Regions from separate parts of the Pseudomonas sp. GW822-FHT02D10 genome, predicted to be linked through region 2. Evidence: predicted binding sites of a transcription regulator. Region 2 holds the regulator's gene; each other region holds the start of a gene.

Region 1 (7,522 bases), on a different contig from region 2:
GTGCGGCGCGATCCAATTGGCCGTCGGCTTGCAGCACGCCGGCACCGAAGTGCTCGGCAATCTGTGCCAGCGCCGGGCGACCGGGTTCGACCACCCAGCGCGCGGCATGATCGGCATCCACCGCATGCACACCCAGATCGATGAAATGCCGGGCGGCCGCGCTTTTGCCGCTGCCGATGCCACCGGTCAGGCCGAGAATCCAGGGTTTTTCCACAGGGGTATTCATTTGAAACCGACAAACTGCCAATAGAAGCCGGTTATTTGACCACCCCAGAGCAAGGCAATCCAGCCGGCAATTGCCAGATACGGTCCGAAGGGGATTGGCGTCGAGGTTTTCGCTTCTTTCACCCGCAGCAAAATCACCCCTCCTACGGCGCCCACCAATGATGAAAGCAGGACCGTCAGCGGCAGTATCTGCCAGCCGCCCCAGGCTCCGAGCAGCGCCAGCAGCTTGAAGTCACCGTAGCCGATACCTTCCTTGCCGGTCATCAGTTTGAACAGCCAATACACCGACCACAGCAGCAGATAGCCGACCACCGCGCCCCACATCGCCTCATGCAAGGATACGAAGAGCTCGAAGCTGTTGACGATCAACCCCAGCCACAATAACGGCAACACCAGCACATCCGGCAGCAATTGGTGGTCGGCGTCGATCAGACACATCGCCAGCAAGCCCCAGCTCAAGACCAGCACCCACGCCGCCTGCCAGCCGAAGCCGAAGTGCCAGGCGACGAACGCTGACAGCAAGCCGCAGGCCAGTTCGGTCAAGGGGTAGCGGGCGCTGATCGGTGCTTTGCAGCTTGAGCAGCGGCCGCGCAGCGCCAGATAGCTGAGCAGCGGAATGTTTTCCCAGGCGCGGAGTTGATGAGCGCACTGCGGGCACTGCGAATGCGGCAGCATCAGGTTGTAGGTCGGCCCCGGTGCGTCGCTTGGCAAACCCAGTACGTCCTGGGCTTGTTGCCGCCAATCGCGTTCGAGCATTTTCGGCAAGCGCCAGACCACCACATTGAGAAAACTGCCGATCACCAGCCCAAGGACCAGCGCGGTTAACACGAAGGCCAGTGGGTAACCGGCCAGAAGCTCACTCAAGGGCATGTTCAGATCGCTGTGCCGAGTTGGAAAATGGGCAGGTACATGGCAACCACCAGCCCGCCGACAATGACGCCGAGCACCACCATGATGACGGGTTCCATCAAGCTGGTCAGGTTATCGACCATATTGTCGACTTCAGCTTCATAGTAGGTCGCCACTTTGCCGAGCATGTCGTCCAGTGCACCGGATTCCTCGCCAATGGCGGCCATTTGAATGGCCATGTTGGGGAAAATCCCGCTGGTGCGCATCGAGAAATTTAACTGCATGCCGGTGGAGACATCTTGCTTGATGCGCAAGACCGCCCGTTTGAACACGATATTGCCTGTGGCGCCTGCCACCGAATCCAGCGCTTCGACCAAGGGCACGCCAGCGGCGAAGGTGGTCGACAGCGTGCGGGCATACCGGGCCACCGCCGATTTGTAGAGCAGCGTTCCGACGATCGGCAGCTTCAGCAGGTGAGTGTCCAGCCAGTCGCGAAAGCGTTGTGAGCGTATGAGCGCATGGCGAAAACCCAGAAGCCCGACGATCAGGCTGCCCAGTAACAGCCACCACCACGCCTGCATGAACTCGGACAGGCCGATCACCATCACCGTGAAAGCCGGGAGTTCTGCACCGAACCCGGCAAACACCGACTGAAACTGCGGAACCACTTTGACCAGCAGAATACCGGTGACGATGATTGCGACAAAGACCACGGCCAGCGGATAGGTCATGGCTTTTTTGATCTTGGCCTTGAGGCTTTCGCTTTTTTCCTTGTAGGTCGCAACCCGCTCCAGCAGCGTGTCGAGCGCGCCGGCCTGCTCGCCAGCATCGACCAGGTTGCAGTAGAGCTCATCGAAGTACTGCGGCTTTTTACGCAGCGCAGTGGCGAAGCTGTTGCCGGCGGCGACTTCCTGTTTCACCTCGTCCACCAGCTTGCGCATGTTCGGGTTGTCGAAGCCTTCGCCGATGATCTCGAACGATTGCAGCAAGGGCACGCCGGCTTTCATCATGGTCGCCATTTGCCGGGTGAAGAGGGCAATGTCCAATGCCGTGATACGTTTGCCGGCACTGAACAGCGAAACGGTTTTTTTTCGGACTTTGCCCGGGTTGATGCCTTGTTTGCGTAGCTGCGCCTTGATCAAGGCCGGGTTATGGCCGCTCAGCTCACCGGTTATTTTGCTGCCTTTTTTGTCGGTGCCTTCCCAGGCGTAGACGCTGACTTTGATTGCTTTGACCGCCATGACTCAATCCTTGGTGACCCGGTTGACTTCTTCAAGGCTGGTGACGCCCTGCATGGCCTTGAGCAGGCCCGAGGTGCGCAGGTCGTTGAAGCCGTCCTTGCGCATCTGGGCATCGATCTCCAGAGAATTGCCTTCAGCCATGATCAGCCGTTGCAGCTCTGGGGTGTTTTTTACCACTTCATAAATACCGACTCGGCCTTTGTAACCGTTGTTGCAGTGTTCGCAACCGGCGGGTTCGTAGATCGTGAAGGAGCCGATGCATTCCCGAGGGAAGCCTTCCTTGATCAGGGTTTCGTCGGGAATCGAGAGGGCTTTTTTGCAGTGGCTGCACAGCTTGCGAGCCAGACGCTGGGCAATGATCAGGTGCACGGCGGTGGCGATGTTGAACCCCGGGATGCCCATGTTGTGCAGGCGGGTCAGGGTTTCCGCCGCGCTGTTGGTGTGCAGGGTAGAAAGCACCAGGTGTCCGGTTTGCGCAGCCTTGATCGCAATTTCGGCGGTTTCCAGGTCGCGGATCTCGCCGACCATGATCACGTCCGGGTCCTGGCGCAGAAATGAGCGCAACGCCTGAGCGAAGTCCAGGCCCTGCTTGGGATTGACGTTGACCTGGTTGATGCCTTCCATGTTGATCTCTACCGGGTCTTCGGCGGTGGAGATATTGATATCGACGGTATTGAGGATATTCAGCCCGGTGTACAGCGACACGGTTTTCCCTGAACCCGTCGGCCCGGTGACCAGAATCAGCCCTTGAGGTTGCTTGAGTGCCGCCATGTACAGGTCTTTCTGATCAGGCTCGTAACCCAGGGCGTCGATGCCCATCTGCGCGCTGGAGGGGTCGAGAATCCGGATCACGACTTTTTCGCCCCACAACGTTGGCAGGGTGTTGACCCGAAAATCGATGGATTTGTTTTTCGACAGGTGCATCTTGAGCCGCCCGTCCTGGGGTTTGCGCCGCTCCGAGATGTCCAGGCTGGCCATGACCTTGAGGCGCGCGGCGATGCGGTTGGCCAGTTGAATCGGCGGTTTGGCGACTTCACGCAACATGCCGTCGGTCCGTACCCGCACCCGGTAGATTTTTTCGTAAGGCTCGAAATGCAGGTCCGAGGAGCCGCCCTTGATCGCGTCCAGCAGCATCTTGTGGACGAAGCGCACCACCGGGGCATCGTCGGAGTCCTGGGCGGTGATGACGTCCTGGTGCTGGTCGTCGATGGTTTCGATGTCCAGACCGTCGAGGTCGACGTCGGCCATCTCCTCCATTCCCGAACTGCGACTGTCGAAGAACTTGTCGATGGCGTCGCTGAGCTTGTCGTCTTCGACCAGAATCGCTTCGGTGGTCAGCCCGGTGCTGAACTGGATGTCGTTGATCGCCTGCTGATTGCTCGGGTCGGAAATGCCCACGAACAGCTTGTTGCCGCGCCGCCAGAGCGGCAGGGCGTGGTGCTGGCGAATCAGCTTTTCGCTGACCAGGTCTTTGGGCTGGGAGTCTTTGTCGAGGCAGTTGAGGTCCAGGAATGCCACGCCGAAATGCTCAGAGGCGATTTCCGCAACCTGACGGCTGTTCACCAGTTTGTTTTGTACCAGATAGCTGACCAGGGAAATGCGATTGCGTTGGGCTTGCTGATACGCCTGTTGCGCGCTTTGGTCAGTGAGCAGTTCGGCCAGCACCAATTGCTTGGCCAGACCGCTGAGGGCGATGTCATTCATTCAAATACCAGACGCAGACCGTTCAAGACTTATAGCCTAGTCAACGGATGGAACCCCACCAGCGCTCTTGAGGTGACAAAAAGTGTCAGATAGTGCGGTTCCTCGGGGCGTACGCGGGACTATTGCCGATCTGATGCCCCGCCAGCAGGGGGCGCAGGGCTTGGCATGTGCTGTGCTTTGGCTTGTTCAGGACATGAGATTTCGCCTCATGCATGGAGCCTGTTCTATGAATAATCAAAAAGGTTTTACCCTCATCGAGCTGCTGATCGTGGTGGCGATCATTGGCATTCTGGCGACGTTCGCGTTGCCGATGTATTCCAAATATCAGGCGCGGGCCAAGGTGACGGCGGGGGTGGCGGAAATTTCGGCGCTGAAGGTGCCTTTTGAAGACATCATCAATCAGGGCACTGACCCGACGCTGGCGGCGATCAACGGCACGGCAACTACCGGTAACTGCACGATCACGGCATCGGGTACTGCCGCCACCGGTGTAGGCACTATTGTTTGCACGATTGTCAATGCGCCAGGACCGGTGCTCGGCAAAACCATCACACTCACACGGTCGGCAACGACCGGCTGGAGCTGCGGGACCACGGTATTGCAGGACTACGCGCCCAAGGGTTGCACGGGCGTCTGATCTTGCATCGACGCATCAATGCCTCGCCTCTGCGGACGCGGGGCATTTTTTGTTCACTGTTCGGTGGTCTGACAGTGATTCGAGAACATCCCGGCAACTCTGGCTCTGAATCTTCGATAAAAACCGCAACTTGCATGTCAACAACGCCCGGGTCATGCATTTTGCATGATTTCGGGGATTTGTTTTTTTATAACATGTTGATTTGTATTGGGTTATTGGGTTTCCGGCAGTTGGCACAGCCTTCGCACTATCTCTGTTAACCCTGCTGAGAAGGCATACGGCAGGCTTTCTGGAAGAACAGGAGTTACTCGTATGAAAAAGTTCGCTATCGCTGCCGCAACTGCTACCGCTCTGACCCTGACTATGGCCAACGCTGCATTTGCGCAGACCACTCAAACCACTCAGTCGCCGATGGTGGTCGCTGCTGGTGAAATGACCAAGGCTGCGGAGGCGACTTCCGATACCTGGATCACCACTAAAGTGAAAAGCGATCTGGTCACCGAGAAAGGTATTCCTGGGACTGACATTAAAGTCGAAACCAACAAAGGCGTCGTCTCGTTGTCGTCGACTGTAGCCTTGACCGCAGCCCAGAAACAAACGGCCGTCGACATCACCAAGAAAATCAAAGGTGTCACCGCCGTATCGGCTGACGGTCTGATGACCCATTAAGACTCAAGGCTTCTCGCTTGAAACGGCAGAAGGGAATCTAACGAACACAGTAGAACGACTGTGGGAGCGGGCTTGCTCGCGAAGGCGGACTGACATTCAATATTGATGCTGAATGTTATGGCCTCTTCGCGAGCAAGCCCGCTCCCACATTAAATTGTCGTAACTTTAGTTGCCGCGTTTGCTGGTGATCTGTACCAGACGGTTGCCTTCAAAGCGCAGGTATTGGTACATGCCGCTGTTCGGGCCGTAGGTCCATTCTTCAACCGGGACTTCTTCCCGGCGATTGGCGCTGCGTTTGTAGCCCAGCGCATCACGCGCCACCGGTTCGCCGCACTTTTGCAGCACTTCACCTGCACGATCGCCGACGCTGATCAACTGACTGCCGCAGCGCAAGGTATCGGCCGCCGACGCCTGGCTGGCGGCCAACGCGAGTGTCAGGCCGATCAGCAATCGGTTATTCATGCTTACTCCGCGTCCAGATGCATTGGCGTGACAACCCGGCCATCGCTTTCGGCCTCACCCAGGTTAGCGTCGATGAAGTACACCCGGTCATCGGCCAACTGGGTTTTATCGACCATGTAGTCCTTGATGCTGCTGGCGCGGTCCTGACCCAGTTGGCGCAGCAGCACGTTGTCTGAAGCCCAGAACTTGATCACACCTTCGCGCAGTTTGGCGGTGCGCTCTGCTTTACCCAGTTGCGCCCATTCGGCCGGAGGCTGGGTTTTCAGGCGTGTGCGGTAAATGGCTTCGAGCAACGGGCCTTTTTCGCTGTCCGGGACTTCCAGCAACGAGGCTTGCGCCGGGACTTTGTCGCCGCGACGCTGGAGCATTTTGTAGTAGTTGTACTGGTATTCACGTTCCAGTCGCTGTTCGGCAATCAAGGGGCCATCGCTCTTTTCGGCGGCGGTGCCTTCGATTTCCAGGCGCAGGGTTGGACGTTCCTTGAGCGCTTTGGCCAGGGTATCGAGCGCCGACTCGGCGTTCTTGCTCAGCTCGCTTGAACCGGGGGCGAACGACACGCTGCCCAGGTCCTCGGCCCCGCCACCGCCGGCCAGCCCACCAATGAACTTGAAGGGGGCCTCGGCGGCGCGCACGATCAGGTTGCGCAGGGTCTGCCAGATGATCGGCATTATGCTGAATTGCGGGTTGTTCAAATCGCCTGTTATCGGCAGATCAATGGAGATCTTGCCATCGCTGTCCTTGAGCAACGCGATGGCCAGCTTCAGCGGCAAGCTCACGGCGTCCGGGCTGTCGACTTTCTCACCCAGTTGCAGCTGTTCCACGACCATTTTGTTTTCGGCTTTCAGTTGTCCCTTGGTGATCTGGTAGTGCAGGTCGAGATCGAGTCGGCCCTTGCGGATCCGGTAACCGGCAAACTTGCCGGAGTAGGGGGTCAGGGTGGTCAGTTCGACCCGTTTGAAACTGGTGGCGATATCCAGCGAGGCCATCGGGTCGAACGGGGTGACGCTGCCCTTGATGGTCACCGGGGCGTAGCGATCGACCTTGCCCTTGATGTCGACGGCGGCGGGTTTGACCTGGCGGCTGTCGATGGTGCCGATCTGGCCGTTGAGTTGTTGAACGGCAGTGGCGAAGTTCGGTGTCAGGCTGAAGTCGGCGAAGTTCGCCGAGCCGTCGTTGATGGCAATACCACCGATGTGGATGCCCAGTGGCTTGTCCTTGCTCGCGGCAGGTTTTGCGGCGGCGGTTTTGCTGCCGCTGTCGGCCGATTGCGGGATCAGCAGGTCATTGATGTTGGTGGTGCGGTCATCGTTGATCATGAAGCGCACATATGGCTGAAACAGGTTGATCTTGTCGATCGACAGGCTGTCGCCATGTTGGTAGTTCAGGCCTTCGACCACCACTTGCTGCCACTTGAGGAAGTCGCGGGTTTTCAGGGTGTCGAGGGTGTGCAGTTGATCGACCTGGGCCCTGCCGGTGACGCTGAATGCCAGTGGGTCAGTGCTTTTCAGGTCAACCGCCAGGTCGCTGCCGAGCATCCCGGAACGCAGTTCCAGACGAATGAACGGGTTGATGTAGGACTGGGCGACACGCAGGTCGATGTCCTTGGTCTGGACCTTGAGTTTGGCGCTGATCGGCGCGAGGTTGACCTCGCCGTCTGCGAGAACCTTGCCCTGCTTGCCCAGGCCGGTATCGAGCTTGAGGGAGAACGGCGAGCCATTGAGGCTATCGAAGTTCT
Region 2 (7,522 bases):
TGTACCGCAAGTCGTCGTTCCTCGAAGGCGCGCTGGGCCAGAAACTTTTCCCTGAATGGCTGACGATCGATGAGCGTCCGCACCTGATGCGTGCGATGGGCAGTTCGGCGTTCGATGGCGATGGTCTGGCAACGTATGCCAAACCGTTCGTCGAGAAGGGGGAGTTGGTGTCTTACGTGCTGGGTACTTATTCCGGCCGCAAACTCGGTATGCCGAGCACCGCCAACTCCGGAGGGGTGCACAACCTGTTCGTCACACACGGCGATGAAGACCAGGCGGCGCTGCTGCGACGCATGGGACGTGGCTTGCTGGTGACCGAATTAATGGGGCAGGGCTTGAACATGGTCACCGGTGACTACTCTCGCGGTGCGGCGGGTTTCTGGGTCGAGAATGGTGAAATCCAGTTCGCGGTCCAGGAGGTGACTATCGCCGGCAACATGCGCGACATGTTCAAGCAGATCGTTGCGGTGGGTAATGACCTGGAACTGCGCAGCAACATTCGCACGGGTTCGGTGTTGATCGAACGGATGACAGTGGCGGGTAGCTAAACCCTTACCGTTAAGCAAAAAAGGCGCGCCACCCAATGGGGGGCGCGCCTTTTTTAATGGCCGCGTTCGGACGATCCTTTACTCGCCTTCGCCGAAATAGTTGTTGATCAGCGCTTTCAACGCATCCAGCGCCTCCTGAGCTTGATCACCTTCTGCGTTAAGGTGGATCGTCGTTCCCTTGCCGGCGGCCAGCATCATCATGGACATGATGCTCTTGCCATCGACCATTTTGTTCTGGTCGGGGGTGCGGCCCACTCTGATCTCACAGGGAAACTCCGCAGCTTTGCCTACGAATTTGGCGGAAGCGCGGGCATGCAGGCCCAGTTTGTTGATGATTTCAATTTCCAGAGCGGGCATCGCGGTGTGAATCCTTTAGCTAAGGTCGCGGTGGCGAACCTGGACGTTCTTCAGGGATTGTTGCAGGACCTGACCCAGACGTTCGGTCAGGTAGACGGAGCGGTGATGCCCGCCGGTGCAGCCAATGGCGATGGTGACGTAAGCGCGGTTGCTGGCGGCAAAGCGCGGCAGCCATTTGAGCAGGTAGGTGGAGATGTCCTGGAACATCTCTTCGACATCCGGCTGAGCAGCCAGATACTCGGCAACCGGCTGGTCCAGCCCGGATTGCGCGCGCAGTTCCGGCTTCCAGTATGGGTTCGGCAAGCAGCGCACATCGAACACCAGATCGGCATCGACCGGCATGCCCCGCTTGAAACCGAAGGACTCTACCAGAAACGCAGTGCCCGGCTCTGGCTGGTTCAGGAGGCGCAACTTGATGGTGTCGCGCAGCTGATACAGGTTCAGATGGGTGGTGTTGACCTTGAGGTCGGCCAGGTCAGCAATCGGCCCCAGCAGATTGGTTTCGTCATCGATGGCTTCGGCCAGCGAGCGGTTGGCGTTGCTCAGCGGGTGGCGGCGACGGGTTTCCGAGAAACGCTTGAGCAGGGTTTCTTCGTCGGCGTCCAGATACAGCACATCGCATTGAATGTGCCGGCTGCGGACTTCCTCCAGCAGCTCCGGGAAGCGTGACAGGTGGCTAGGCAGGTTGCGCGCATCGATGGAAACCGCGACCAGTGGTTGCGCCAACTCGGTGTGAATCAGTGCGCGCTCGGCCAATTCCGGCAACAGGCCGGCCGGCAGATTGTCGATGCAATAGTAGCCGTTGTCCTCCAGTACATCGAGGGCGGTGCTTTTACCTGAGCCAGAGCGGCCGCTGACGATGATCAAGCGCATGGTTAGTGACCGTTCTGCTCGTCGAGGACAACCTGATACAAGGCTTCATTACTTTTTGCGCTGCGCAGGCGATCGCGGACTTCTTTACGATCGAGCATGCTGGCGATCTGGCGGAGCAGTTCCAGGTGTGCATCGGTAGCGGCTTGCGGGACCAGCAAAACAAACAGCAGGTCGACCGGAGCACCGTCGATGGCGTCGAAATCTATTGGGGCGTCCAGGTGCATCAAGGCACTGATGGGCGACTCGCAACCTTTGAGGCGGCAGTGGGGGATGGCGATGCCGTTGCCAAAACCGGTCGAACCGAGTTTTTCACGGGCAATCAGGCTTTCGAAGACATCTTGCATCTCCAGATCCGGCACTTCGCGGGCGATCAGGTTGGCAATTTGTTCGAGAGCTTTCTTTTTACTGCCACCCGGCACGTTCACCAAAGAACGGCCGGGGGTCAGGATGTTTTCAAGTCGGATCATGGGTTGGGAGTATTAACGACCGGTTGCGCCTTGGAGCTGGCCCTGGGTCTTTTCCTTATGCTTTTTGAGTTGGCGATCCAGTTTGTCGGTCAGGGCGTCGATCGCGGCATACATGTCGTTATGCTCAGCGTTGGCGACCACTTCTCCACCGGGGATATGCAGTGTGGCTTCGATTTTCTGCAGCAGCTTCTCGACGGTCATCGTGACCTGCACATTGGTGATCTTGTCGAAATGCCTTTCTAATCGTTCGAGTTTTTCGCCGATGTAGATGCGCAGGGGTTCGGTCACTTCCAGTTGGTGTCCACTGATATTGACTTGCATACAGCTTCTCCTTCGTTGCCAGTGCATAAGGCGGCAGGCTGGTTTGCCTGCCACTAGAGCGTGTCCGAAAAACTTTCGAACACACCCTGGAACGCTATGGCGTAGCCCGTCACATCAACCGCTTGCGTTCGCTCGAAGGCGCGATCCCCAAGGATTCGCGGTACTTGGCGACGGTGCGGCGGGCCACCTGAATGCCTTGTGCCTCCAGTAAACCAGCGATCTTGCTGTCACTCAACGGCTTTTTCTGATTTTCCGCAGCAACCAGTTTTTTGATGATCGCGCGGATCGCTGTGGACGAGCATTCACCGCCTTCAGAGGTGCTGACGTGGCTGGAGAAAAAGTATTTCAGTTCATAGATACCGCGTGGGGTATGCATGAATTTTTGCGTGGTCACCCGTGAAATCGTCGACTCGTGCATGCCGACCGCTTCGGCGATGTCATGCAGGACCAACGGCTTCATGGCTTCATCGCCGTACTCGAGGAAGCCGCGCTGGTGCTCGACGATCTGGGTGGCGACTTTCATCAGGGTTTCGTTGCGGCTTTGCAGGCTCTTGATGAACCAGCGCGCTTCCTGCAACTGATTGCGCATGAAGGTGTTGTCGGCGCTGGTATCGGCGCGACGGACGAATCCGGCGTATTGCGGGTTGACGCGCAGACGCGGAACCGACTCCTGGTTCAGCTCCACCAGCCAGCGTTCGTTGTCTTTGCGCACTATGACGTCAGGCACCACGTATTCGGCTTCGCTGGACTCGATTTGCGAACCCGGACGCGGGTTGAGGCTCTGTACCAGTTCGATGACCTGGCGCAGTTCATCTTCCTTGAGCTTCATGCGGCGCATCAGCTGGCTGTAGTCGCGGCTGCCCAGCAGGTCGATGTAGTCGATGACGAGGCGCTTGGCCTCGGCTAACCAAGGGGTCTTGGCGGGCAGTTGGCGCAGTTGCAGCAACAGGCATTCGCCGAGGTTGCGTGCGCCGATGCCGGCAGGCTCGAATTGCTGGATGCGATGCAGGACGGCTTCGATCTCGTCCAGTTCGATGTCCAGTTCCGGATCGAAGGCTTCGAGGATTTCCTCAAGCGTTTCGTCCAGGTAGCCCTGATTGTTGATGCAGTCGATCAGGGTGACGGCGATCAGCCGATCGGTGTCGGACATCGGCGCCAGGTTCAATTGCCAGAGCAGATGGCTCTGCAGGCTCTCGCCGACGGAGGTGCGAGTGGTGAAGTCCCATTCGTCATCATCGTTGCTCGGCAGGCTGCTGGCGCTGGTCTGGTAAACGTCTTCCCAGGCGGTGTCGACCGGCAGCTCGTTAGGGATGCGCTCGTTCCAGTCGCCTTCCTCGAGGTTATCCACCGTGGGCGCGGTTTCCTGGTAGGAAGGTTCCTGGATATCGCTGTTGGGTTTCTGCTCGATGTTGTCCGCCATCGGGTCGGCGTTATCGAAGTCGTCGCCTTCTTCCTGGCGTTCGAGCATTGGATTGGACTCCAATGCCTCCTGGATTTCCTGTTGCAGGTCCAGGGTCGACAATTGGAGCAGGCGGATGGCCTGTTGCAGCTGCGGTGTCATCGTCAGCTGCTGGCCCATTCTCAAGACTAGCGATGGTTTCATGGCAGGGGCTTAACACCTTAATTCGCCGGCGCACATGCGCCATCCACTACAGGGCGCCGGAGCGCCAAACATAAGCAAATTATATGCCTGAAACTGAAGTGTTTGCCTAGAGCGCTGTAACAATAAAAGCATGCAAAGTTTTATTGAGGCAGTGCCCAGACGACAGGCCAGACACCTCAGTGCTTACAGGCGGAACTCATGGCCCAGATACACTTCCTTGACCAGATCGTTGGCCAGGATGGTTTCAGCGTCGCCTTCGGCGATCAACTGGCCATCGTTGACGATGTAAGCGGTTTCGCAGATGTCCAGGGTTTCGCGGACGTTGTGGTCCGTGATCAGCACGCCGATGCCCTTGGCCTTGAGGTGATGAATGATCTGCTTGATGTCGCCCACTGAAATCGGGTCCACGCCGGCGAACGGTTCGTCGAGCAGGATAAATTTCGGCGCTGTGGCCAGGGCGCGAGCGATTTCCACGCGGCGACGTTCGCCACCGGAAAGGCTCATGCCGAGGTTTTCGCGGATGTGGTTGATGTGGAATTCCTGCAGCAGGCTTTCCAGCTCCTTGCGACGACCGGCCTTGTCGAGTTCCTTGCGGGTCTCGAGGATGGCCATGATGTTGTCGGCGACCGAGAGTTTGCGGAAGATCGACGCTTCTTGCGGCAGATAGCCGATACCCGCTTGTGCACGACCGTGCATCGGCTGGTGGCTGACGTCCAGGTCGTCGATCAGTACGCGCCCCTGATCGGCCTGGACCAGGCCCACGATCATGTAGAAGCAGGTGGTCTTGCCGGCGCCGTTCGGGCCAAGCAGACCGACGATCTGGCCGCTGTCGATCGACAGGCTGACGTCACGCACGACCTGGCGGCTCTTGTAGCTCTTGGCCAGATGCTGAGCTTTCAGAGTTGCCATTACTGGGCCTTTTGCTCGTCAGTTTTCTTTTTCGGCTGGATAACCATATCGACTCGTGGGCGCGGCGCAGTCATCGAGGCGCCGGTGGCACGGCCTGCGTTAGCAACCTGCTTGACGGTGTCGTAGACGATTTTCTCGCCTTCGGTGGTGTTGCCGTCATTGATGACCTTGGCCTTGTCGATCAGTACAATGCGGTTTTGCGCGGCATGGTACTGGATAGTCACCCCATAGCCCTTGACCGGCTGCGGATCGCCAACCTTCTGCAACTGCTCGAAGTACGCCAGGTTGCCCACCGAGGTCACGACATCGATTTCGCCGGCCTTGGTGCGGGTGATGGTCACGGTGTTGCCGGTGATTTTCATCGAGCCCTGGGTAATGATCACGTCACCTTTGTAGGTGGCGATGCCTTGTTTGTCATCCAGCTGAGCGTCGTCGGCCTGAATGCGAATAGGTTGCTGGCTATCGTTCGGCAGAGCCCAGGCGCTCACGCTTCCCAGTGCTGCGCCCAGACTGAGCAAAATAGGGAGAGTTTTAACGAGCCTCATACTGTCCTCTTACGTTCGATAGCAGGTGTATCCTGCTGTCTTTCAAATACGCTTTCATTCCGTTACCAGTCGATACACCACCAGCGCCGTCGATTCTAACGGCTTGCTCGGTCTGCGCATATTGCTGCTGCGGGAATACCGTCATACGACTACTGGTAATAAGCATCGGGCGGTTCTTCTCATCGGTGCGTGCGATACGTACCGAGTCGATCAATTCAACTTCAGTGCCGCCCGAATTGACCTCGCCGCGTTCGCTCTGGACGTGCCAGGGGAAGGTGGTGCCCCGATACATGTTCAGGTCGGGCTTGGTCAGCAGGGTAATGTCGGTGGCTTTGATGTGCTCGACCTTGTCGGACGTCATGTTGTACTGCAATTTACCGTCGGGCAGGTACTGCACGCTGTGGGCGTTGATGGCGTAATAGTCGATCTGGCTCTCGTCGACGTGCGCTACCGGCTTGTCGAGGAAGCGTTCCGGGCTGATGTTCCAGTAGCCAGCGGCCGCGAACAGTGCGGCTATGACCCCATAAAGCAGTATGTTGCGAAACTTTTTGCTCAGCATGGGTGGCTCACAGGTACGCGGCGTTAGCCGCTTCAAGGTTGCCCTGGGCGCGCAGGATCAGTTCACAAAACTCGCGAGCAGCACCTTCGCCGCCACGAGCCAGGGTGATGCCATGGGCGTGTTCGCGGACGAAGCTGGCGGCGCTGGCCACTGCCATGCCCAGCCCGACGCGGCGAATCACCGGCAGATCCGGCAGGTCATCGCCCAGGTAGGCAACCTGCTCATAGCTTAGGCCCAGTTGCGCCAGAAGCTCGTCGAGCACCACCAGTTTGTCCTCGCGACCCTGATACAGGTGAGGAATGCCGAGGTTTTTGGCCCGTCGCTCGACCACTGGGGTCTTGCGTCCGCTGATAATGGCAGTCGTCACGCCGGAGGCCATCAGCATCTTGATGCCCTGGCCGTCGAGGGTGTTGAACGTCTTGAATTCGCTGCCGTCCTCGAGGAAGTACAGGCGACCGTCAGTCAGCACGCCATCGACGTCGAAAACCGCCAGCTTGATGTTTTTGCCGCGTTGCAGCAGGTCCGCGCTCATTACATTACTCCCGCACGCAGCAAATCGTGCATGTTCAAGGCGCCCACCGGACGGTCCTCGCTATCGACCACGACCAGTGCGTTGATCTTGTGGTCTTCCATGATTTTCAGGGCCTCGGCGGCGAGCATCTCGGCGCGCGCGGTCTTGCCATGAGGGGTCATGACGTCATCGATGGTGGCTTGATGGATGTCGATGGTACGGTCCAGCGTGCGGCGCAGGTCGCCGTCCGTGAAAATGCCGGCGAGTTTACCGTCTGCTTCCAGTACTACGGTCATGCCCAGACCCTTGCGGGTCATTTCCATCAACGCATCTTTGAGCAGCGTGCCGCGCACGACTTGCGGCAGCTCCTGGCCCGCGTGCATGACGTTTTCGACCTTTAGCAACAAGCGGCGACCCAGAGCGCCGCCAGGGTGTGAAAACGCGAAATCTTCGGCAGTAAAACCGCGGGCTTCCAGCAAGGCAACGGCCAGTGCGTCACCCATCACCAGTGCCGCGGTGGTGGAAGAGGTTGGCGCCAGGTTCAGTGGGCAGGCTTCGTGCTCGACGTGAACATTGAGGTTCACTTCGGCAGCCTTGGCCAATGGCGAACCTGGGTTGCCGGTCAGGCTGATCAGTTTAATACCCAGACGCTTGATCAGCGGCAGCAGCGTGACAATTTCGTTGGTGGAGCCGGAGTTCGACAATGCGAGGATGATGTCGTCGCGGGTGATCATGCCCATGTCGCCGTGACTGGCTTCGGCCGGGTGCACAAAAAAAGCCGTGGTGCCGGTGCTGGCGAGGGTGGCCGCAATCTTGTTGCCGATGTGTC
Region 3 (7,522 bases), on a different contig from region 2:
GACGCTCGCCGTACGGAGGGTTGCAGATCACCAGGCCTTTCTGGTTCTGGTCTGGACGCGGCTCGAAGGTCGCGACTTCGCCCTGGTAGATCTTGATCCACTCACTCAGACCGGCGCGTTCGACGTTGTTGCGGCCCGGTTGAATCAGGCGCGGGTCGGCTTCGTAACCGCGAATCCACAGCGGTGGTTTGGCCAGACCGGCAGCGGCGCGGGCAGTGGCTTCTTCGTGTAGTTTTTTCCACAGCGCCGGCACGTGACCGAGCCAGGCGGTGAAACCCCACTGCTCGCGACGCAGGTTCGGCGCCATGTCGGCGGCGATCATCGCGGCTTCGACGAGGAACGTACCGACACCGCACATCGGGTCAGCCAGGGCGCCGCCTTCAGCGGCAATGCGCGGCCAGCCGGAACGAATCAGAATCGCCGCCGCGAGGTTTTCCTTCAGCGGCGCTGCACCTTGCTGCAAACGGTAACCGCGCTGGTGCAGGCTGTGGCCAGACAGGTCGAGGGACAGGATCGCTTCGCCACGGTCCAGACGCAGGTGAATGCGCAGGTCCGGGTTGAGTTTGTCGATAGACGGACGCTCGCCCGACGGGGTGCGCAGTTTGTCGACGATGGCGTCCTTCACTTTCAGGGCGCCGAAGTGGGTGTTGTCGATGCCCGAGCCGTGACCGCTGAACTCAACGGCCAGGGTGCCGTCATTGAGCATGTGGTCTTGCCACTCGATATCCAGCACGCCGTGGTACAGGTCTTCGGCATCCTTCATCGGGAAACGCTTGAGCACCAGCAGCACCCGGTTAGCCAGACGCGACCACAGGCACAGGCGATAAGCCGTTTCCATGTCGGCCATGCCGCGCACGGCAGAAGTGTGCTCGCGCGCGTCCTCAAGGCCAAGCCCGACGGCTTCCTCGATAAGCAGACCTTCGAGGCCTTTTGGGCAAGTGAGGAAGAGTTCGTAACGATCCGACATGGGAGTTCCAGGGCCTTTAGCAATAAGTGAACGGGCAACGCATTGACCGCTCGGTTTTCAATCAAGCGCTTTTCTTGAAGAGCGCTCGCGAGGCACGAAAGTGTGCCGTCCCACCCTGACCGCACAGCCAACCAACCGGTTGAATGAGCTTAGATGCCCGGGCAGATAAAAAATTCTTTGCAACAAAATGTCATAACTCGACCCTTCGTCGAATAATACCCGAGCGCAACGGGTGGACATTCTCACCAAAGCATTAGCCTCGTCATCTTGTGAAAGGCTGATCATAGCGGGCTTTGACCAATGAACATGGGAATTACATCGTGTTACTTATGGCCTTAGCATCTTTATCGTTACGTCCTTATGACAAAACGATCATTCCCTCGATGTGACGCATTGGTTAGAACTCAATACAGGTTGACGCCGCAACGACGTCAACACCTTGGCTCGTGACGCCGGCAGCGAGCCACCAACGGCAGAAATTTTTCTGCCTGACCTCGATAGAGGTCGACGCGATAAATACAGTCAACAAGTGAGGGAAACACCCTATGAGAAGACTTAAGCGTGATCCGTTGGAAAGAGCATTTTTGCGCGGATATCAATATGGCGTTGGTGGAAAATCCCGTGAGCTTTGCCCATTTACTCTACCGTCGGTACGTCAAGCCTGGATCAACGGCTGGCGAGAAGGACGCGGCGACAACTGGGACGGTATGACCGGCACTGCGGGAATCCATAGACTCAACGAACTTCACGCCGTCGGCTAAACAGGGCACACACTCCGACACGACAATCTGATTACGTAACGACTTAACCACGCACGTCCTCTCCGGACGGCGGGCTTCGGCCCAGGGGCTCCCTCGAGGAGCCCTTTTTTATGCCTGTTGCAACACAAATCCCGCGATACCTCGCGTAGGAGCTGCCGAAGGCTGCGATCTTTTGATTTTGCTTTACGACTTTTTTCTGCTGACGCAAAAAACAAGATCAAAAGATCGCAGCCTGCGGCAGCTCCTACATCTATGGTTATCTCAGCGCGGCGATAGCATCCACCGATTCGCGAATCAGCGCCGGACCTTTGTAAATGAAGCCCGAATACAACTGCACCAGACTGGCGCCCGCAGCGATTTTCTCAGCGGCGTGCTTGCCTTCGGTAATACCGCCAACCGCGATGATCGGCAAACGCCCGGCCAGCTCAGCCGCCAGCACCTTGACCGTGTGAGTGCTCTTGTCGCGTACCGGTGCACCGGACAAACCGCCCGCCTCGTCACCGTGCTCCATGCCTTCGACGCCGACCCGGCTCAGGGTGGTATTGGTCGCGATCACCGCGTCCATTCCGGTGTCGATCAGCGCTTGCGCCACCTGAACGGTTTCTTCGTCGGTCATGTCCGGAGCGATCTTGATCGCCAGCGGTACACGCTTGCCGTGGTGCTGAGCCAGTTCTTCCCGGCGCTTAGCCAGGTCTGCGAGCAATTGCTTGAGCGAGTCACCAAACTGCAGGCTGCGCAGGCCCGGGGTGTTCGGCGAGCTGACGTTGACCGTCACGTAACTGGCGTGGGCGTAGACCTTGTCCAGGCAGATCAGGTAGTCGTCGACAGCACGCTCAACCGGCGTATCGAAGTTCTTGCCGATGTTGATCCCCAGCACGCCCTTGTATTTGGCAGCCGCCACACGCGCCAGCAGATGATCGACGCCGAGGTTGTTGAACCCCATGCGGTTGATGATCGCCTCGGCCTGGGGCAGGCGGAAAATCCGTGGTTTTGGATTGCCCGGCTGCGGACGCGGGGTAATGGTGCCGATTTCAACGAAGCCGAAACCCAATTGAGCAAACCCGTCGATGGCCGCACCATTCTTGTCCAGACCGGCCGCCAGACCCACCGGGTTCGGAAAGTCCAGCCCCATGACATTCACTGGCATCTGCGCTGGCGCCTTGCACAACAAGCCATTGAGACCCAAACGCCCACCTGCGCCGATCAGGTCCAGGGACAGATCGTGGGAGGTTTCCGGGGAGAGTTTGAACAGCAGTTGGCGGGCCAGGGTATACATGGGCGGGATTGACTCGGTTGACGGCGAAATAAGGCGGCGATTATAGCCGTGCATCGGGGTCGCAAGCGAGACGCACGACGAAATCAGCCATGAGTGGCATATGCCTTGCACCAACTTGCTTATCAGCACCCATGCCAATGGCGGGATGAGTGCCAGGTTGCGATTAGAAAGGACAACGGCGTCGTCACCTGGCCTGGTTTGCACACGGGCCCGGGTACGGCGCTTTTTCATGCAAGGTGCTTATTTGATGACTGAACCTCAAGCGGGACCGCTGGCCTGGGTCAACGGCAGCGATGCCCCGGAAAAAACCGCGATCAACCTGGGCTTCATGGCCCTGAGCGACTGCGCGTCAGTGGTGGTTGCCGCGACCCAAGGCTTCGCCCAACCCTATGGGTTGACCCTGAACCTCAAACGCCAATCGTCCTGGGCCAACCTGCGAGACAAACTGGTCAGCGGTGAACTGGATGCCGCCCACAGCCTCTACGGCTTGATCTATGCGGTGCACTTGGGCATCGGCGGCGTCGCGGCAACGGACATGGCCGTGCTCATGGGGCTGAACCAGAACGGCCAGAGCATCAACCTCTCTCACGGCCTGCAAGGGCTGGGCGTGACCAGTCCTGAAGCGCTGGACCGTCACGTGCACCAAAGTCGCCCAAAACTCACCTTCGCCCAGACCTTCCCCACCGGCACCCACGCCATGTGGTTGTATTATTGGCTGGCGAGCCAGGGCATCCATCCGTTGCAGGATGTCGACAGTGTCGTGGTGCCGCCACCGCAAATGGTTGCGCACTTGCAGGCCGGACGGATCGACGGTTTCTGCGTCGGCGAACCGTGGAGCGCCAGTGCAGTGAAGCAGAACCTCGGTTTCACGATGGCGACGACCCAGGCCATCTGGCCCGACCACCCGGAAAAAGTCCTCGGTTGCACCCGCGCCTTCGTCGAGCAATACCCGAATACCGCTCGGGCGCTGGTCATGGCGATTCTGGAAGCCAGCCGGTTCATCGAACAAAACACCGAAAATCGCCGCAGCACCGCACAGCTGTTGAGCGCCCCCGAATACCTCGACGCGCCGCTCGACTGTATCGAACCGCGCTTGCTGGGCGACTATGCCGACGGCCTTGGCAATCGCTGGCAAGACCCTCACGCGCTGCGCTTTCACGGCGGTGGCGACGTCAACGTGCCGTACCTGTCCGACGGCATGTGGTTCATGACCCAATTCCGGCGTTGGGGCTTATTGCGCGAAGACCCGGACTATCTGCAAGTGGCGCGTCAAGTCCAGCAACTCGGCGTCTACCGCGACGCCGCCAGCGCGCTGGGTGTCGCGGCCCAGGGTCAGGAAATGCGCAGTAGCCAGTTGATCGACGGTAAAATATGGGATGGTTCGGACCCGGCGGCGTATGCCCGCAGTTTCAAGCTGCACGCCATGGCCGACGCCCCCACCCTTCTCGCCCGCCGCTGACAGGAGCCTGCAAACATGTTGCGTATCCTGCTGATCAACGACACCGCGAAAAAGGTAGGGCGGCTCAAGGCTGCGCTGACCGAAGCCGGTTTTGAGGTGATCGACGAGTCCGGCCTGACCATCGACTTGCCTGCGCGCGTCGAAACGGTGCGTCCGGACGTGATCCTGATCGATACCGAGTCACCGAGCCGTGATGTGCTGGAGCAAGTGGTGCTGGTCAGCCGCGACCAGCCTCGGCCGATCGTGATGTTCACCGACGAGCACGACCCGGACGTGATGCGTCAGGCGATCAAGTCCGGCGTCAGCGCCTACATCGTCGAAGGCATTCATGCCGCACGCCTGCAACCGATCCTCGATGTGGCCATGGCGCGTTTTGAAAGCGACCAGGCCCTGCGCGCCCAGCTCCAGGCCCGCGATCAGCAACTGGCCGAGCGCAAGCGCATCGAGCTGGCCAAGGGGCTGCTGATGAAAATGAAGGACTGCAATGAAGAACAGGCCTACACCCTGATGCGTCGTCAGGCCATGAGCCGCCAACAGAAGCTGATCCAGGTCGCCGAGCAGATCATTGCCATGAGTGAGTTGCTGGGCTGAGCCTTCAGCGCCTGTAAGGGCGCCAATCGCGAGCAGGCTCGCTCCCACAGGGGAATTGCGTCGTACACAAATCAACTGTGGGAGCGAGCCTGCTCGCGAATGGCCGCGACGCGGCTTCACCTGTTGGCACAGATCTCGCTAGGTAAACCACACAGGTAGCCAACGGCGGTTGCCCCACCTACGACAAAGACGTCGCACACCCCTTTCGCGCAAGCGCAGCGGGTTGCGGCGTTTTTTCGTTTTGGCCCCACAGCCCGGGGCCGGTGGTGCGGCCGTCGCGGCGCCCCACCGCAAAGCTCATGACTCCCTTCGAGACTCTTCACAGCTGAGGTGCGCGATGAATTCAAGCTTCTGGAAATCCGGCCATACCCCGACACTCTTCTCGGCCTTTCTGTATTTCGACCTGAGCTTCATGGTCTGGTACCTGCTCGGCCCGTTGGCGGTGCAAATCGCCGCCGACTTACACCTGACCACCCAGCAACGCGGACTGGTGGTGGCCACGCCGATTCTGGCCGGGGCGTTCTTGCGCTTCGTGATGGGCTTGCTGGCGGATCGACTGTCACCGAAAACCGCTGGGTTGATCGGTCAGGTGATCGTGATCTGCGCCCTGTTCGGCGCCTGGAAACTCGGCATCCACAGCTACGAGCAAGCATTGCTGCTGGGGCTGTTCCTCGGCATGGCCGGCGCCTCGTTCGCGGTTGCCCTGCCCCTGGCTTCGCAGTGGTATCCGCCACAGCATCAAGGCAAGGCGATGGGCATCGCCGGCGCGGGCAACTCGGGCACGGTGTTCGCTGCGCTGATCGCCCCGATATTGGCTGCCTCATTTGGCTGGAGCAACGTCTTCGGCTTCGCGCTGATTCCGCTGATCCTGACGCTGATCATCTTCGCCTGGCTGGCGAAAAACGCACCTGAGCGGCCGAAAGCCAAATCCATGAGTGACTACTTCAAGGCCCTTGGTGACCGCGACAGTTGGTGGTTCATGTTTTTCTACAGCGTGACCTTCGGCGGCTTCATCGGCCTGGCCAGCGCCCTGCCCGGCTACTTCAACGACCAATACGGCCTGAGCCCGGTCACCGCCGGCTACTACACCGCCGCCTGCGTGTTTGGTGGCAGTTTGATGCGGCCACTCGGTGGTGCACTGGCGGATCGTTTCGGTGGTATTCGCACCTTGCTGGTGATGTACACGCTGGCCGCGATCTGCATGGCTGTCGTGGGGTTCAACCTGCCCAGTTCCTACGCTGCGCTGGCGCTGTTCGTCTGCACCATGCTCGGTCTTGGCGCGGGTAATGGTGCGGTGTTCCAGTTGGTGCCGCAGCGCTTTCGGCGCGAAATCGGCGTGATGACCGGGTTGATCGGCATGGCGGGCGGCATCGGCGGTTTCGCCCTTGCGGCGGGCATGGGGGCGATCAAACAGAGCACCGGCAGCTATCAGCTGGCCTTGTGGTTGTTCGCCTGCCTCGGTGTCCTGGCCTGGTTTGGCTTGCACGGGGTCAAACGTCGCTGGAGAACCACTTGGGGTTCGGCCGCCGTGACCGCAGCGCGGGTATGATGCATCGATGAGCCTGCAATTGAGCTTCGCCGAGGCCAGCGCCATCGGCCCACGAGACGAGAATCAGGACGCCCTGCGCCTGGTCACGCCCGCCGCTGAACTGGCGGCGAGCAAGGGGTTTCTGTTCGCCATCGCCGACGGCGTCAGCCAATGCGCCGATGGCGGACTCGCAGCCCGCGCGACCTTGCAGGCTCTGGCCCTCGATTACTACGCCACGCCGCAGACCTGGGCGGTGGCGCAAGCGCTGGACCGCCTGCTGCTGGCGCAGAATCGCTGGTTGCAGGCCAATGGCGGTGGCCAGCCATTGCTCACCACCGTTAGCGCGCTGGTGCTGCGCGGTCGACGCTTCACCTTGGCGCATGTCGGCGATTGTCGGGTGTATCGCTGGCACGCCAACCAATTGCAGCGCATCAGCGAGGACCACGTCTGGGAACAACCGGGCATGCAGCATGTGCTCAAGCGCGCACTGGGACTGGATCAGCATCTGGTGCTGGATTTTCTCGACGGCGAACTGCGCACCGGCGAGAGTTTCGTCCTGCTGAGCGATGGTGTTTGGGCGACGCTGGGCGACACCGCAATCGCGGCCATTCTTCGCGACCAGCCCGACCTCGACAGCGCTGCGCAAACCCTGGTCAACGCGGCCCACCTGGCGGGCAGTCAGGACAACGCCAGCGCACTGTTGGTGCGGGTCGACACCCTTGGCGAAACGAGCATCGGTGATACGCTGATCCAACTGCAGCAATGGCCATTGCCGCCGCTGCTCAAACCCGGCCAAGCCTTCGAGGGCTGGCATGTCGAGAGACTGCTTGGGCAGAGTCAACAGTCGCTGATCTATCGCGTTCGCGATGGCCAGCAACAGCCCTGGCTGCTGAAGACCCTCCCCTTGCAACTGAACAACGACACAACGGCCGCACAGGCA

Evidence for each region. The regulator sigma-54, encoded in region 2, starts transcription at its own class of promoters, with help from an activator protein. The targets are predictions, from matches to a motif close to ANTGGCATNNANNTTGCTNT.
Region 1: the regulator sigma-54 is predicted to act here: its motif matches at 4,179-4,198, upstream of AC1RPZ_RS20260 (pilin).
Region 3: the regulator sigma-54 is predicted to act here: its motif matches at 3,097-3,116, upstream of AC1RPZ_RS17800 (CmpA/NrtA family ABC transporter substrate-binding protein).

Annotation. Positions count from the first base shown of each region.
Region 1 is NZ_JBXAOB010000013.1:107,847-115,368, forward strand. It holds gene coaE (dephospho-CoA kinase) at 1-226, opposite strand, end outside; gene AC1RPZ_RS20245 (prepilin peptidase) at 223-1,095, opposite strand; gene AC1RPZ_RS20250 (type II secretion system F family protein) at 1,098-2,315, opposite strand; gene pilB (type IV-A pilus assembly ATPase PilB) at 2,319-4,019, opposite strand; gene AC1RPZ_RS20260 (pilin) at 4,246-4,656, shown strand; gene AC1RPZ_RS20265 (BON domain-containing protein) at 4,969-5,325, shown strand; gene AC1RPZ_RS20270 (DUF2845 domain-containing protein) at 5,491-5,787, opposite strand; gene AC1RPZ_RS20275 (DUF748 domain-containing protein) at 5,790-7,522, opposite strand, start outside.
Region 2 is NZ_JBXAOB010000004.1:177,355-184,876, forward strand. It holds gene pmbA (metalloprotease PmbA) at 1-548, shown strand, start outside; gene AC1RPZ_RS08695 (HPr family phosphocarrier protein) at 627-905, opposite strand; gene rapZ (RNase adapter RapZ) at 921-1,778, opposite strand; gene ptsN (PTS IIA-like nitrogen regulatory protein PtsN) at 1,781-2,245, opposite strand; gene hpf (ribosome hibernation-promoting factor, HPF/YfiA family) at 2,258-2,566, opposite strand; gene AC1RPZ_RS08715 (RNA polymerase factor sigma-54) at 2,676-4,169, opposite strand; gene lptB (LPS export ABC transporter ATP-binding protein) at 4,353-5,078, opposite strand; gene lptA (lipopolysaccharide transport periplasmic protein LptA) at 5,078-5,623, opposite strand; gene lptC (LPS export ABC transporter periplasmic protein LptC) at 5,610-6,182, opposite strand; gene AC1RPZ_RS08735 (KdsC family phosphatase) at 6,190-6,714, opposite strand; gene AC1RPZ_RS08740 (KpsF/GutQ family sugar-phosphate isomerase) at 6,714-7,522, opposite strand, start outside.
Region 3 is NZ_JBXAOB010000010.1:149,804-157,325, reverse strand. It holds gene rlmKL (bifunctional 23S rRNA (guanine(2069)-N(7))-methyltransferase RlmK/23S rRNA (guanine(2445)-N(2))-methyltransferase RlmL) at 1-967, opposite strand, end outside; gene rmf (ribosome modulation factor) at 1,513-1,728, shown strand; gene AC1RPZ_RS17805 (quinone-dependent dihydroorotate dehydrogenase) at 1,985-3,004, opposite strand; gene AC1RPZ_RS17800 (CmpA/NrtA family ABC transporter substrate-binding protein) at 3,252-4,463, shown strand; gene AC1RPZ_RS17795 (ANTAR domain-containing response regulator) at 4,479-5,054, shown strand; gene AC1RPZ_RS17790 (nitrate/nitrite transporter) at 5,392-6,603, shown strand; gene AC1RPZ_RS17785 (bifunctional protein-serine/threonine kinase/phosphatase) at 6,611-7,522, shown strand, end outside.